DNA from 2 places in the Exiguobacterium sp. s141 genome. Region 1 is predicted to be linked to the other one. Evidence: a T-box and tRNA genes for the amino acid it is inferred to sense, from the RefSeq annotation. Region 1 holds a T-box; the other holds one or more tRNA genes.

Evidence for each region. A T-box is a leader RNA that pairs with one kind of tRNA and senses whether it is charged. The one in region 1 lies ahead of argS (arginine--tRNA ligase), so its partner is inferred to be a tRNA-Arg.
Region 2: it has a tRNA-Arg gene. The T-box ahead of argS (arginine--tRNA ligase) is inferred to sense a tRNA for this amino acid. The anticodon was not compared.

The regions. Positions count from the first base shown of each region.
Region 1 covers NZ_JACSLJ010000003.1:27,135-35,104, reverse strand. The annotation lists gene KNP74_RS08590 (GGDEF domain-containing protein) at 1-1,538, opposite strand, end outside; T-box leader at 1,691-1,903, shown strand; gene argS (arginine--tRNA ligase) at 1,956-3,638, shown strand; gene KNP74_RS08580 (metallophosphoesterase family protein) at 3,676-4,254, opposite strand; gene KNP74_RS08575 (YajQ family cyclic di-GMP-binding protein) at 4,251-4,742, opposite strand; gene pulA (type I pullulanase) at 4,813-6,807, shown strand; gene KNP74_RS08565 (YycC family protein) at 6,823-6,987, opposite strand; gene KNP74_RS08560 (hypothetical protein) at 7,128-7,919, shown strand.
Region 2 covers NZ_JACSLJ010000001.1:632,407-640,376, forward strand. The annotation lists gene KNP74_RS03220 (sugar-binding transcriptional regulator) at 1-541, opposite strand, end outside; gene KNP74_RS03225 (glutaredoxin family protein) at 654-911, opposite strand; gene KNP74_RS03230 (RNA polymerase factor sigma-54) at 913-2,070, opposite strand; tRNA gene KNP74_RS03235 (tRNA-Arg) at 2,194-2,266, shown strand; gene clpP (ATP-dependent Clp endopeptidase proteolytic subunit ClpP) at 2,418-2,993, shown strand; gene KNP74_RS03245 (MerR family transcriptional regulator) at 3,035-3,730, opposite strand; gene KNP74_RS03250 (hypothetical protein) at 3,788-4,228, opposite strand; gene KNP74_RS03255 (DUF2179 domain-containing protein) at 4,291-4,806, opposite strand; gene KNP74_RS03260 (hypothetical protein) at 4,902-5,138, opposite strand; gene whiA (DNA-binding protein WhiA) at 5,225-6,178, opposite strand; gene KNP74_RS03270 (gluconeogenesis factor YvcK family protein) at 6,210-7,205, opposite strand; gene rapZ (RNase adapter RapZ) at 7,207-7,970, opposite strand, start outside.

The sequences.
Region 1 (7,970 bases):
GCGGTGACGGGGATATCGATCCCGTCGACGTGGAACGGTTTGTTCTCGATTTGTTGCCGGATTCGTTCGGCGATTTCGATTGCCTGTTCGACATCGCAACGGTTCAATAGCAAGATGAACTCTTCACCGCCGTAACGGGCGGCAAAATCTTCGGTGCGGAGTGCCTGGCGAATCCGCCGTCCAAACTCTTGGAGCACACTGTCCCCGACTTGATGTCCGTGCACATCGTTGATTTTTTTGAAAAAGTCGATGTCGAGCATCGCGACCGAAATCGGATACATCGAACCGTCCGAGATTTGTTGAATCCCGTATTCGTAAAACGCGCGTGCATTGGCGAGGAGCGTCAAGCTGTCGGTCCGACTTTCCGTGTAAAGACGGTCGCGCTCATGGCAACGGCTGATCGTCCGGTTGAACGACTTGAGAAGTTTGACGATTTCACGTTGGATGGTCGGGGGATACCCATAGACGTGTTCACCCGTCATGACGAGCCACGTGCGAATCCCTTCGATCTCCTCGGACCGAACCGAGATGAAACTATGATAGTCGTCGTCAAATTCGTTCGACAGTGGTGCGTCCCATTCGAAGCGCATCTCATATTCGACCGAGGCTTCGTTCGGATAAGCGTGATCGAGCAAATCGAACACGATGTGACGATCAATCGGCTGACGCGTCTTCAAATCAAAGTACAGGGTACGGTCGAACAGTTTAAACTCGACGAACCCTTCGTCATAGTGATTGAGCCGCTCACATTGACTGAGAAACACTTCGATGGCTTGCGCCTCGCTCTGCGATAACGACACGGCTTCTTTTGCCTCATCATACTGTTCAATCAACGATCTAAAGGCGTCTTGCCGGCCTTTTTGGATGATGAGCCGCTTGATGAAGAACGTCAACGCGGCAGCGATGCTGCTGACGACGAGTAAATTCGTCTCCCGGAACAACGAGGCCGCCAAAATGAAGACGAGACTGACGATATACGTATAAAACGCGATGCTCAGAAAATCGCGGACCGGGATGTCGACGCGGAACCACCAACCGACTTGATACTTTTGCACGACCGTGTTCAAGATGATGGCCAGAATCAAACCGGCGAGCGGCAGGAACGAGTCTTGAGAATAGAAGCCGAGACCGGTTACACCACCAAGTGCCAAGTAAACACCGGCTGGGATGGCAATCTCCAAGAAAGACGTGATGGCGTTCCAAGGATACGTGAAGCGGAAGCGTCGAAGCGCGACGCGCGGTTTCAAGTTGACGAACTGGAAGACGAGGAGACCAATCTGATTGACGAAAAGCGCCGTCTCGAAATCAAAAAACAAGAAAATGATGAGGACGATACTTTCCGAAAACGTGAAGTAGACGCCTTTCCGTTCGATGGAGTCCATTTGAAAAATGATGACAAGGAGCGCGATCAAGATGAACGGCAACGGCTCGATGGCGGGTATGTTCAATACGCCTGTGGCGAACAAGGTGATCGTCGATATGAGTAAAACACTCCATATGCTCCAACCAAGGACGGACATCTTGCGAAAATGGTTCATGGTTCCCTCCTATATGGGAAAATTCGATATGTATGGTAGGAGATTCGGCACAATCATGCCCGAGTCCTGCCTATTCATCATAATGGCGGAATTCTAGCATTGAGTCTATATGAAATATCCTCTATAATGAAATTGCTTTTCAACCACATAGACGAAAGTCGATGAAAAAGAGAGTAACGATCGTTCCGTCAACAAAGCGACCTAGGGATTGGTGAGAGCCTAGGCTGACAAACATCGCGAAACGCACTTTTGAGATGCTGCCCGAACCTTAGTAGGCGTAGCCGGGGGACCCCCGTTATCACCGATAAAGCGGTCTGCGTCAAGCAGGCAAGAAGAGTGGTACCGCGGGCCATCCCGTCTCTTTGCATCTGTGCAAAGGGCGTTTTTTTTATGAAAATTTTATAAGGAGGAATTGTAATGAGTTATGAACGCAAATATGCGGAAGCCTTGTCCCGTGTCATCGGGGACGAGTTGACGCTTGACCAAATTGAAGCTCTAATTGAAAAACCAAAACATGAGGCACACGGGGACCTTGCTTTCCCTTGCTTCCAACTCGCGAAAGCCTACCGGAAAGCGCCGGTCATGATCGCGACTGATATCGCGAACGATTTGAACGATGAATTGTTCACAAAAGTCGAGGCGGCTGGACCATACGTGAACGTCTTCTTGAGCCGTGACGTCGTGTCACAAGAAATCATCAACATGGTGCTCGACGAAAAAGCGGACTATGCGACGCATGCGACACGCAACGAGACAATCGTGACCGACTTCTCGTCACCGAACATCGCCAAACCGTTCTCGATGGGACACCTCCGTTCAACGGTAATCGGGAACGCCATTAACCAGATCGCCCGTAAAAACGGCTACGACGTCGTTGGGGTCAACCACCTTGGGGACTGGGGGACACAGTTTGGAAAACTGATGGTCGCCTATAAAAAATGGGGCAACGAGGAAGCGGTACGTGAGCATCCGATTGCCGAATTGTTGAAGCTTTACGTTCACTTCCATGAAGAGGCGAAGACGCAACCGGAACTTGAGGACGAAGGCCGTGCTTGGTTCAAGAAACTTGAAGACGGCAACGAAGAAGCGACAGAGCTATGGACATGGTTCCGTGACGAGTCGCTCAAAGAGTTCCAAAAAGTCTACGACTTGCTCGGCGTCGAGTTCGACAGCTTCCACGGGGAGGCGTTCTACAACGACAAGATGGACCGCATCGTCGCCATGCTCGAAGAGAAGAACCTTCTCGTCGAAAGTGAAGGGGCGATGGTCGTCTCACTCGAAGACGAGAACTTGCCGCCATGCTTGATTAAAAAGAAAGATGGCGCGACACTTTACGCGACACGTGACTTGGCAGCGGCCGTTTATCGTCATGAGACGTATAACTTCGTCCAAGCGAACTACGTCGTCGGCGGCGAACAGGCGCTTCACTTCAAGCAGTTGTTCTCGGTCCTCCGTAAACTCGGCTACGACTTCGTCGATGGCATGCACCACGTGCCGTTCGGTTTGATTTTGCAAGAAGGGAAAAAGATGTCGACACGAAAAGGTCGCATCGTCTTGCTCGAGGAAGTGCTGAAAGAAGCAATCGAGAAAGCTCAAGGCAACATCGCCCAGAAGAACCCAGAACTTGCGAACGCGGACGACGTGGCACGTATGGTCGGTGTCGGCGCGGTCATCTTCCACGACTTGAAGAACGAGCGCATCAACAACATCGAGTTCGACCTCGACAGCATGCTCAAGTTTGAAGGCGAGACAGGCCCGTACGTGCAGTACACGAACGCGCGTGCGAACTCGCTCCTCCGTAAGGGCAACTACGACGGTTCGACATTCACGGGTGCGGATGATGACCACACGTGGGGCGTCGTGACGATGCTCAACGCGTTCCCACACGTGATCACACGTGCCCATGAGCGCCGTGAACCGTCGATCATCAGCCGTTACGTCCTCGACTTGGCGCAATCGTTCAACAAGTATTACGGCCATGTCCGTGTACTCGAAGAAGATGCTGGTAAACAGTCGCGTCTCGCCCTCGTCAAAGCGGTGACGATCGTATTGACAGAAGGACTCCGTCTGATCGGTGTTCAAGCTCCAGAAGAAATGTAAGCACAAATAAGGGACCCTTTTGAGGGGGTCCCTTTTCCTATGCCTTCATTCGTGTGACTGTCCGGGTTTTTGTATCGTACAAACACCATTCCCGGTCGAAGATGACAGCGCCGACGTTGATGACGTACCGTTTTTTCTTCAATGTGAAAGGTTTCCCGATTTCCCAGGGAATCGAACGGCCTTTCCGGTAAATCCCCGGGATATGGCTGTGGCCGATAAAGACGAGCGGATACTTGCCTTTCTCGACAATCGGTTCCCAGTCCGGACTCCAATTCACTTGATGGCCATGCAAGAACAACGCCTCATCGAGCGTCGTCTGTTCCGGTAATAATGAAATCCGCGTCTTAACTGGATGCGACACGACGAGCACCTCGTCAATCCGTTCTTCTTGATTGCCACGCAGGCTCGGGAACGTGAGCAGCGCCTCGTAATCCGGATCGTACGTCACGACGTCGGACACTTCGTGGAACCGTTCGTTCCGTCGCTTTTTGCCAATGTGGCATTCATATAAATCGCCGAGGCAGAGGATATGCTCCGTCTCACGCCGGACCGACTCGAGGACGGCCTTCAAATCATCAAACGAACCGTGCGGGTCACTGATGATGGCGAGCTTCATCGGTAGTTCGTAAATTGGGCATCGACAGACAATTCGAGCTCACGGACGAGCTGCATGACGGCTTGGAGGTCATCGCGTGACTTGGCCATCACACGGATTTGATCGTCTTGGATTTGCGACTTCACTTTCAATTTTGATTCTTTAATGGCGTTGTTGATTTTTTTCGCATCGTCTTTATCGATGCCGCTCTTCAACTTGACGCGCTGACGGACGGTGCCACCGAGGGCGCGCTCGATTTTTTGGTAGTCGAGGTTTTTCGTCGGCACGCCGCGCTTGATCAATTTCGAGATCATGACGTCCTTCAATTGCTCGAGCTTGTAGTCGTCATCCGATACGAGGACGAGGTCGCCGTTGTCGAGTGACATCTCACTCTTCGATCCTTTAAAGTCGTAACGGTTTAAAATTTCTTTCTCGGCGATTTGGATCGCGTTCTTCACTTCTTCCAGGTTCATTTCTGACACAATATCAAAAGAATTGTCTTTTGCCATGTTTCATCCATCCTTTACAAGGGTTTTGTTATAATGATAGCAGATTTGAAGTAGTGAAGGAGTGAAAGAGATGGAACATACTATCGATCAACAGACAAATGTAGATTTAGACCATATGGCGTATCACGGCAAAGACCTCGGGGTGACGTTTAAAGGTGATATCATCCGGTTGCGGGTCTGGTCGCCAGTCGCCGAAGAGATGACCGTAAAACTATACCGGACGCCGCGGGCACGAAAGTTCGAACGGATTGAGCTCGAACGGGCCGAGAAAGGGACGTGGGTCCTTGAACTCGACCGCGCTTCATTCGAAGGATATTTTTACGTGTTTGAAGCTACCGTCGAAGGCAAACGTGTCGAGTCGCTCGATCCGTATGCGAAAGTCGTCGGTGTCAATGGGAAGCGCGGGTGTCTGCTCGACCCGTCAGCGCTCAACCCGGACCATTGGGTCAAAGAACGTCCGCTCTTCCACTCTTCACAAGAGGCGGTCATTTATGAAGCGCACGTCCGTGATTTGACGAGCCATCCCGACAGCGGCGTCATGCATCGTGGCAAATTCCTTGGGATGACCGAGGTCGGCACGAAAACGCCGAACGGCTATCCGACCGCGCTCGACTATATCACCGCGCTCGGCGTCACGCACCTCCAACTCATGCCGTTCTTCGATTACGGTTCGGTGAACGAGTCGCGTGAGAGTGAGGCGAATTATAACTGGGGTTATGACCCGGTCCATTATTTCGCCGTCGAAGGTTCGTACGCCTCGTCTGCCGATGATCCGGCTGCTCGCATTATCGAGTTGAAGGCGATGATCCAGGCACTGCACGACCGTGGGATTCGTGTCATCATGGACGTCGTGTTCAACCATACGTATGATGCGTTGACGACACCGCTCGGTCAGTTTGTGCCCGATTACTATTACCGCTTGAACGAGGATGGAAAGCTCGCCGATGGTTCGGCGTGTGGGAACGATACGGCTTCAGAGCGCGCGATGATGCGGAAGTTGATCGTCGAATGTGTCTCATACTGGGCGAAAGAGTTCATGATCGATGGCTTCCGCTTCGATTTGATGGGGCTCCATGACGTCAAGACGATGAACCAAGTCCGGAAAGCACTCGATCGCATCGACCCATCGATTCTCGTCACCGGAGAAGGTTGGGATCTCGACACGCCGCTCTCGGTCCGCAAGAAAGCGAACCAGCATAACGCCCATAAGATGCCACGTATCGCCCAGTTCAACGACGCGATTCGCGACGGCGTTCGTGGGGACGTGTTCATCGAGGACTTGCCAGGCTGGATCAGCGGCAACGCGGATATGACGGCGGACGTCAAGCGCGGCATTGCCGGCGCGGTGACAAGTCAGAGTTTTGCCGATGAACCGAACCAAGTCGTGAACTACGTTGAGTGTCATGACAACTTGACGCTTTGGGACAAGCTCGCCGTCACGAACCCGGACGATGACGAGACGACACGTCGTCGCCGGCATCGCCTCGCGACAACGATCGTCATGCTCGGTCAAGGCATCCCATTCTTGCATAGCGGTCAAGAGTTCTTCCGAACAAAAGATGGGGACGAGAACAGCTTCAACTCAGGTGAGGTCGTCAACCGTTTGGACTGGACACGGGCCGAGCAGGAGACGCCGAGCGTCGAATACGTGAAGGGATTGATCAGTCTGCGGAAACAATATCCGTTGTTCCGTCTCGAGAACACGGAGCAGATTCGCAAACATTTGCGCTTCTTCGATGAAGAAGAAGGGGTGATCGCCTTTGAACTGAGTCGCCACGTCGAAGGGTATGTCGAACGTCATCTCGTCTACCATAACGGGCTCGAGGAAGCGGTCGAGGTGAAGTTGCCGGCCGGTAAGTTCGAGGTCCACGTTGAAGACCATACCGTCAATTTGACAGCGCCGCGCCTCCTTGAAGAACGACACGTCACGGTCGCACCGCTCTCGACGCTCGTCGTGACGGAACGCCGCCCGGATTACAGCAAATATGCGGTCGCCGGCGGCGCTGCCCTTGCGATCCTTGGTCTCTGGTACGTCGCGAAAAAACGCAAGAACAAACAGCAGTAACCAAAAAAGGAGACGTCATTCCGTCTCCTTTTCCTCGTTCGTTTCAGTTTTGGCTGCCTCCAGTTCCATCATCTTCTTCACGATGATGTGTTTTGGCATATGCATGAGCTCCTCGAGCGGAACGTTCAGCTTTTTAGCAAGCTCGACCGCCGTCTCGGGAGAGAGTTGAAGTGGGCGCATTGAGGTTCCTCCTTTCACATTCAGGGTATGCTAATGCCAGTATACAGGAAAATCAGGTGCATGGAGAATGTGTTCTGTGAACACATTCAAAATCGAAAAATGCGTGGGGCGTTGCTAAGCTGAAACTAGGAAGTGATCAAATGTACAAACAAGTAGCTGACTATCAATTTCATCAAACGGTTGAATGGTTGGAGCGCGTTGGTGGAGGATGGATGTTGTATTTGGCGCAAACCGGTTTTCTGTTTTTTGACGAGACGTTCCAAATCCGATGGGAACTCGAGTGGAAATGGGCACCGTGCGCACTATATATTGAGCCTCATGGTAGACGAGCCGTCGCGCTGTTTCGGGATTTACAGACATACGGAGTCATGGATTTAACAAACGGGACGATGGAACGTCATCCGATCCCACGGACGTTTCATGACGATTGGTTCAGTAACCTGCACCACTGGTCAGGAGACGACCTGTTTCTTTACTCGGCCGAATCAGACATTGTCGCTTTGAACTTGAACGACCACACGTTCCGGTATAGCCGCTACGAAGAGGTCCCCGAGTTCGGGAGTATCATCGAACTTGCCTATCAGCCGAACTATGATTTCGAACGATTCACGGCACCGGGCCTCGTGACGCTGTACGACGAACCGAATCAACAGTTCGTGGTCGAGAATGTTGCGTCGAGCGCGTCTTGGATGATTCCATACGGAGGTGACCGCGATCTGGCCATCGTCGATCAAATCGGCGAGACGACCGCGATCACATCGATGACGTCGTTCCAACTGTTTGAACGCGATCGCGAAGTGTTCTCGTCTGAAGTGTGTGCTGAAACTGAATTACTGAAAGTCGTCTTATTGGACGAACCGGGCGACCGACTTGTCGTCTTGTCAACGCCACGTCGCTTTTGCCATAGTTGGCTTCAAGTGTTCGAGCGTTGACGCTCCTGGACCAGACCATGGTTCAGGATTTTTTTACGAAGACTTGGTGAA
Region 2 (7,970 bases), on a different contig from region 1:
CTCCGAGTCCGCCGCGTGCCGGCACGAAATGCATCGGCCGTTCTTTTTTATCGGGCGACATCATGGCCGCAACCGATGCCATCGTCGTCCCGCCTGTAACCGCGATGATATTGTCGTCAGGTGCCAGTCGCGCTTTCAGCTGCGTGACGGCGGCCCGACCGATATCTCGCTGGACCCAGAACGTCTCGTCGGAATCACCCGGTACGATGACGACTTGGCGAACGCCTAGTTTTCGCTCGAGTTCTCGTGCGACTTCCGAGATGCCTAGGATCTCTCCCATGACCTCGTGCAAGTCCCGGAGAACGTTTCGGCCCGATTCCGTAAGGGAAATACCTTGAGTAGCGACCATCAATAGACCTTGGTCTTTCAAAAAGTCGACTTCTCGTCTTAGTATTCGTTCCGTCAGCCCGAGGCTTGTGGCGAGTGTCCGGCGGCCGATTGGCTGCATCAACCGGACGTAATGTAAGATGTCGTAACGATGTCGGAGCGTATCGAGCATGTCGGGAACGATTTGCTTCTGAACTTGAATCAGCTGCTGGATCATACTCATTCCCCCTCGACCTAAAGCATGGACAACTTTTGTCCCACTTTTATATTTGCGTCCCACCGCTACGACTTCATCTTATCAATGACCTTTCCGTCTTGCAACCCCTTCAAACGTTTTTTTTCGATGTAAGCGTATACTTAACAAAATCTTCAACTTTACTGTCATCGTATCGCCCTTGACTAATGACGCGCCCCTCGTGTAAGACGACGGGGATTTCAAACAAGTACTTCGCCTCGAGTTCTTCGTTGCCCGTGATGTCGATCTGTTCAAGTTCGAACGGATAGTCTTCCATGAGCCATTCGAGCATGACGAGCGCCTCCTCGCAGAGCGAACAGTTGGCACGCTGGTATAACGTCAGGACCATGTCAGTCCCCTCCTTTCCATAGTTGTCGTTCCCGCTCCCGCGAGTTCCCAAAACCGAGCGCCTCCCGATAGTTCGCCACGGTCCGTCGTGTCACCGTATAACCGAGCCGGGCCAACTCTCGCATGAGCGCGGCGTCACTCAAAGGTGACGTCTCTTGTTGAATCAGTTCGGCGAGCGCCTTCTTCACCATGAACGGCGATTGCCCGTGCTCCGTGGACCTGACGAAAAAGTGGCGCCACGCCATGACCCCGCCTTCGGTCGCCACATACTTTCCTTGGATGGCCCGTCCGACGGTCGACTCGTGCTTGCCGATCCGCTCGGCGACTTCTTTCCGCGTCAACGGATGCAAGACGAGCTTGCCGTCGAGCCAGTCCGCCTGACGTTCCGCGATGACCGTCCATACCGAATGAAGCGTCGCGTTCCGCATCTCGAGCGTCTCGTGCCACCACTTTGCCTCGCGGTCGTCCCCGATCCGAGTCGCATCGAGCGTTGGGCTGAACCATGTCGTCACAAGCTCATCGTCACGCCGGACGACTTCGAGTTCCGGGATGATATGCTCGGTTCCTTCATATAATATTGGTGTTTTTGGTAACGTCGCCACGATACGGGTCACCCGGTCGAACTCGGCCACCGAGATGTCGAGTCGCCCCGGGATGTCATCAACGTTCGCGTCGAGCGCCTCGAATACGTCCAAGACGAGCGGGTCGTCATGTTCAATCGCATGCCGGTATTGGCAGTCCCGCTCATTCTTCGCCCCGATCCCCGTCGGTTCTAAAAACAAGAGTGCCTGGCGTGCCGCCTCAATGTCCGCCACATCGACCTCGAATCGATGGGCGAGCACGAAGTCACTATCAGGCAAGAGGCCACGATGGTCTAGCGCGAGGACGAGCCGCTTTTGAAGCATACGTTGGGCCTCGTTCCCACTTCCTTCCTCGATCTGTTCGAACAGACGCGACTCGAATCCGCTCGCCGTGTCCTCCACCCATTCGACCGCGCCGCTGCCGATGGCGATGTTCGGGTTCCGCTTTGACAAACGGCCAAGCTGAAAAGCGATCGCGGTCCGGTCTGCTTCGAGAACCGGCAGACGCCTGACCATGTCCTGGGTCAGCTGTTGCTTTTGCTGTTGCTTTTGAAGTTGCTGTTGTTCTTGGCGTTGCATCGGTCACACCCCTCTCGTTTCCTATTGTAGCGAAAGGCGGGAAAACGCGCTCAAAAAAAAGTGAGACGAACAGGATTGCTTTTTTAAAAAAACAAATGTATAATAAATCGTGTCAGAGAACATGCACCCGTAGCTCAGGGGATAGAGCACTGGTTTCCGGTGCCAGGTGTCGGGAGTTCGAATCTCTCCGGGTGTATCAAAGAAAGAGGTCAGGCAGATGCCTGGCCTCTTTTGTCGTTTTAGAATCGTCAAACCGTGGAATAGGTCAAAAACGATGACTATCGTTTGACCAACATTGACTATAGCGGTATGATATGTTTACAACCTACATAAAGGAGGCAGATTCAATGTTAATTCCAACAGTTATCGAACAAACAGGTCGCGGGGAACGCGCGTACGATATTTACTCACGCTTGCTCAAGGACCGCATCATCTTGCTCGGAAGTGCGATCGACGACAACGTCGCCAACTCGATCGTTGCCCAGCTCCTCTTCCTTGCAGCCGAGGACCCAGATAAGGACATCTCACTTTACATCAACAGCCCGGGTGGTTCGATCACTTCCGGAATGGCGATTTATGACACGATGAACTTCATCAAACCGAACGTGTCGACGATTTGTATCGGAATGGCCGCATCGATGGGTGCCTTCTTGCTCCAAGCCGGTGAAAAAGGCAAACGCTTCGCGCTTCCAAACGCGGAGATCATGATTCACCAACCGCTCGGCGGTACGCAAGGTCAAGCATCGGACATCAAGATCCATGCTGAACGCATCATCAAAATGCGCGAGAAATTGAACCAAATCATGGCCGACAACACAGGCCAGCCGCTTGAAGTCATCGAGCGCGACACAGAGCGCGACTACTTCATGTCAGCTGAACAAGCGAAAGACTACGGTCTCATCGACAAGGTCATGACTCGTTAATCCAAAAGCGCCTTTCCCAAATCCGGGAAAGGCGCTTCTTTTTATTGGACAGGTAACCAAATTTCAATCAAATCGTCAGCTCCGTCTTGCCCATGAATGTAGCGCTCAAAATCGAGTGCATCCCGCAACGTTACATCCGGCAACGCTAGAAGTTGATTATACGTCGTGGGGATGGCCGGGATTCCGCCTTCGACCGTGGCGACAAGGTAACGTCCTGCCGACAGTTCAACCTGTCTTCCCTCTTCTCCTATGACAGGATCAGTCATCCCTGCTAGATAAGCTTCTTCTTTCGCCAAACAGACGCCATATGATTCGTCTGTCGTCAGCTCTGGTTGCAGTTTTTCCCAAACGAATGGGATTGTGGTGAGTTCGGATACATAACCGTTTACGATTTTCGGTCGGTCCCACATCTCATAACGTACTTTCATTGAATCTCCCCCTGTTTGCATCCATTTGATTTGTTGCTCGACTTGTCGCAACGCCTCGATTTCGCGTTGAACCTCATCAAGTCTGCTGTCGAGTACCTCGCTCACACTTTTTGCCGTCTGAATTTGTTCGAGCGAGATACCCATTTGGCGTAGTAACTTGATTTCGTTCAGGCGTCTTATTTCTTCCATCCCGTATAACCGATACTGATTATCTAAACGAGTCGGTCGGACGAGTCCTTTCGCTTCATACCATTTGATTGCTTTAGTGGACAACCCCGTTAGATGGACCACTTTTCCGATTTGAATCATTGGCGTCCCCCCTTCTCGTTGATCATAAAGCCGCCCGTAGCGGACAGGTCAACTCTTTTATTCCTCGACCTCGACCCCGAACACATAGCGGCTGTCCCCACGCGGCCACTCCCCGCCCGTCTCGAACAAATAGACGCCCGGTGCGTCGGGCACGACGGGTTCAGACCGTACGAGCTCCCCGTCGATGATTTGATGGAATGAGACGTTCGACGGCTCGGCATGGAACTCGACATCAATCTCGGCACCCGGCTCGACGGGCACGAGCTGCAGGTCGTCCGCTTCCGGCAACCCGTGGTCTTCACATACCGCCTCGCCCCCATTGGACCAGCAGAACGTCGACTGTTTCACTTCGGCCGTCACCGATCCGATCCGGACTGTCGGGAGCGGCGGTTTGATCGAGGACTCCGACTTCCAAAACGAGGTGGCGAACAGCGCGCCGCCGACGAGAATCAACCCAACCACGACGATCCATAACCCTTTTCGTCTCAACTCGCTCATCTCCTTTGTTCTTGTATTCCCCGTTCCACGAAAAAACGACCCACTTCCGTGAGTCGTCCCGTTCATTTCGGGCGTCGGAGCCCTTTCATCATATAGCCGCCTTTAAAGTCGATCGGATCGAATGCGACGAGGAACGCCTTCGGCTCATACTCCTCGACCATTTGCCGCAAATCTTTCATCCGTGTCCGTGCCGCCAAGACGTCGAGACGATATCGGATGCCGTCACGTCCCTGACCTTGGTAGTGCGTCACACCATAACCGCTGTCGCGCATCTTTTGGATGAGCTCGGCCGGGAACTCTTGTGTGTGGACTTGGATCATGTTGTAGCCGATGGCAAGCTTACGCTCGACGTAACCGCCGACGAGAATCCCGAGCCCGAATCCGACCGCATAGACGATCATGCCGAGCGTCGTCAAATCTTGGAACACGATCCCGAGCGCGAAGATATAGATTAGCGTCTCAAGCGTCCCGAACAGCCCCGCAATCATCGTTTTTCCTTTGACGAGCATGATGGTCCGAAGCGTCAGCACCGGTACGTAGACGAGTTGTAATACTAGGATGAGCAAGATTTGCCCCATAGGATCGACCTCCATTCGAATTCAATATAACCACTATTCCAAATTTTAAGGCCGGATGCAACCAAAAAAGGCTGACCGCAGTCAGCCTTTCGCAATTATTTGTCTAAGTTATCCACGCTCGTGAGCAGTTCATAATCTTTGCGGATGACCTGATAGATGGCGTTCGTGTCACCTGACAATACTTCTTCCGCGCGCAATTGGTTGAGGAAGAGGCTTGTCGCGAACGTGACGAGGGCGCTTTTCGGGATCCCGATTTGTTTCGCACGCTCCGTGATGACCTGGTCTAAATCAGCGTCGATCGTGAGCGAGATTCTTTTCTTTGCATTCGACATAATCATGAAGCTCCTTTAAGTTACATTTCTAAGTCCTATACACAATTGCTAATTATATAGGAAGAATGGTTTTGGTGCAACCGGGGTCACGATGAGCTGATTTCTTCACCGTTTCGCACCTTGTCCGCGATCTGGTCGATCTTGCGGAGCCGATGGTTGATCCCCGATTTCGAGATCGGTCCCGTCTCGAGCATCTCGCCGAGTTCTTGGAGCGAGACGTCTTGATGGGTGACCCGGAGCTCGGCGATTTCCCGGAGTTTGACCGGTAAGATTTCAAGCCCGACCGTGCGCTCGAGGAACTTGATGTTCTCGACTTGGCGGAGCGCCGCCCCGACAGTCTTGTTCAAGTTCGCCGTCTCACAGTTGACGAGCCGGTTGACCGAGTTGCGCATGTCTTTGATGATACGCGCGTCCTCGAAGTCGAGCATGCCGCGCGTCGCCCCGATGAGTTTCAGGAAGTCCGAGATCTTTTCACTCTCTTTGATATAGAGGATGTGCCCTTTCTTCCGCTCGAGCGTTTTCGCGTTCAAGCCGAAGCGGTTGGCGAGGTCACGGAGCGCCTGATTATGGTTCTCGTACAGGCTGTACACCTCGAGGTGATACGACGACGTCTTCGGATGGTTGATTGACCCGCCGGCAAGGAACGACCCGCGTAAATAGGCACGGGCGAGGTTCTCGTCACGTGTCATGTCCGAGTTGAGTGTGCGGATCATCTCGTAGTTCTCCCCGAGGATTTCAAGGTCTCGAAGCATCGTCTCGGCACGCTGGGCGACCCGGACGATATAGACGTTGTTCTTCTTCAACCGCATTTTCTTCCGTACGAACAAATCGAGATGATGGTCGTACAGCCGTTTCATGAGGGAATAGATTCGACGTGCGATGGCGGCGTTCTCAGTCGAGACGTCGAGCGTCATCCCTCGCCCTAAAGCGAGCGAGATGACGCCGTTCATCCGGACGAGCGCGGATAGTTCCGCTTTCGCCTCGGCATCGGTCACGACGAGTTGCGTCAATTCTTTTTTGACGTCAGAGGCAAAGCTCATGCCGGTCCCCTCCTTTCTGTTCAATCACAACTTATTTCAGCTCAAGTTCTTGGAACGAGCGTGGTTTCTTGATGCGCAGGACACGTTGCATGACGAGTCCTGCGATGGCGTCCGAGTCGTGGCGGATATAGTCACGGTTATAGTCGACGATGTCCCCCGCGAGCACGTTCGTGCCGTAATTTCGAAGCTTCTTCCGATCGAAGCGGACTTCTTCCGAGCCGTCCTCGAGGTAACGCTCTAAATAGATGTCCTCGATTGGCTCGTTGTTGACGACGATCGTGTCGACCGTCGACTTGCCGAGATACGCCTCGATCGATTTCAAATGTTTCATCGCGTCGTACCCTTTCGTCTCACCGGGCTGCGTCATGACGTTGCAGATGTAAACGACCGGTTTCTTGGAGCGGACGATGGCGTCACGCACTTCTGGAATCAAGAGGTTCGGGATGATGCTTGTATACAAGCTCCCTGGACCGAGCACGATCAGATCGGCGTCCTCGATCGCCTCGACGACACCAGCCGCCGGCTTGATACCTTCCTCGAGCAAGAACAGGCGCTTGATTTGTTTCTCGACGAGCGGGATCTTTGATTCACCTTTGACGATCGTCCCGTCCTCGAACTCGGCGGCGAGCGTCATGAGTGTCTCCGTCACCGGGAGCACCTTGCCTTGGGCGTTCAACAGCTGCGACAAGACGTCGACCGCCTTGACGAACGAGCCTTCGCAGATATGCGTCGCCGCCGTCAACATGAGGTTGCCGAGCGAGTGCCCTTCGAGCCCGTAACCGCTGTCGAACCGATATTGCAAAATCTTGTCCATGAGTGGCTCGACCTCGGACAAGGCGAGGATGACGTTCCGGATGTCGCCCGGCGGTAACATATGGAACTCGTCACGGAGGCGCCCCGAGCTGCCCCCGTCGTCCCCGACCGTGACGATGGCCGTGATGTCGAGCGGATAATGCTTCAAGCCCCGGACGAGCGTCGAGAGGCCCGTCCCTCCACCGATGGCCACCACTTTTCTATCGCGTCTCATCTTATTTCTCCTTCGTCGCATGCGCGAGATCGCGATGGACGGTTTTGACGTTATAGCGTTCGGCGAAATGGGCCGACACTTTCTCGGCGAACGTGATCGAACGGTGCTTCCCGCCCGTACAGCCGAAGGCGACGACGACTTGCGTCTTCCCTTCGCGCTTGTACTGCGGCAACAGGAATTCGAGCATGTCGATCAGTTTTTTATAGAACGCCCGCGCCTCGGGGTGCGACATGACGTAATTCTGGACTTCTTCCGTCTGCCCGGTGAGCGGACGGAGTTCCGGGATATAGAACGGGTTCGTGATGAAGCGGACGTCGAACAACAGGTCGATGTCGAGCGGGACGCCGTGTTTGAACCCGAACGACATGAAGTTGACCGTGAACGGGATCCGTTCCTCGTTGAACTGGAGCAAGATGCGGTCTTTGAGCATCTGCGGCTTCAAGTCGCTCGTATCGTAGAGCGTATGGGCCCGGTCACGGAACCCTTCGAGCAACGAGCGCTCCATCCCGATTCCGACGAGCGGCGCGTCTTCCGGGGCGAGCGGATGCGACCGGCGCGTCTCCTTGTAGCGGCGCACGAGCACTTCGTCCCGTGTGTCGAGATACAACAAATGCGGGTGCACGTTCTTCTGTTCCAAGTCGTCGATGACGATGAACAGGCTGTCGATGAAGTCGCGCGTCCGTGTGTCGATCGCGACGGCGATCTTCGGCCGGACCGAGCTGATGACATCAATCAATTGCGGCAAGAGCACCGGCGGCAAGTTAT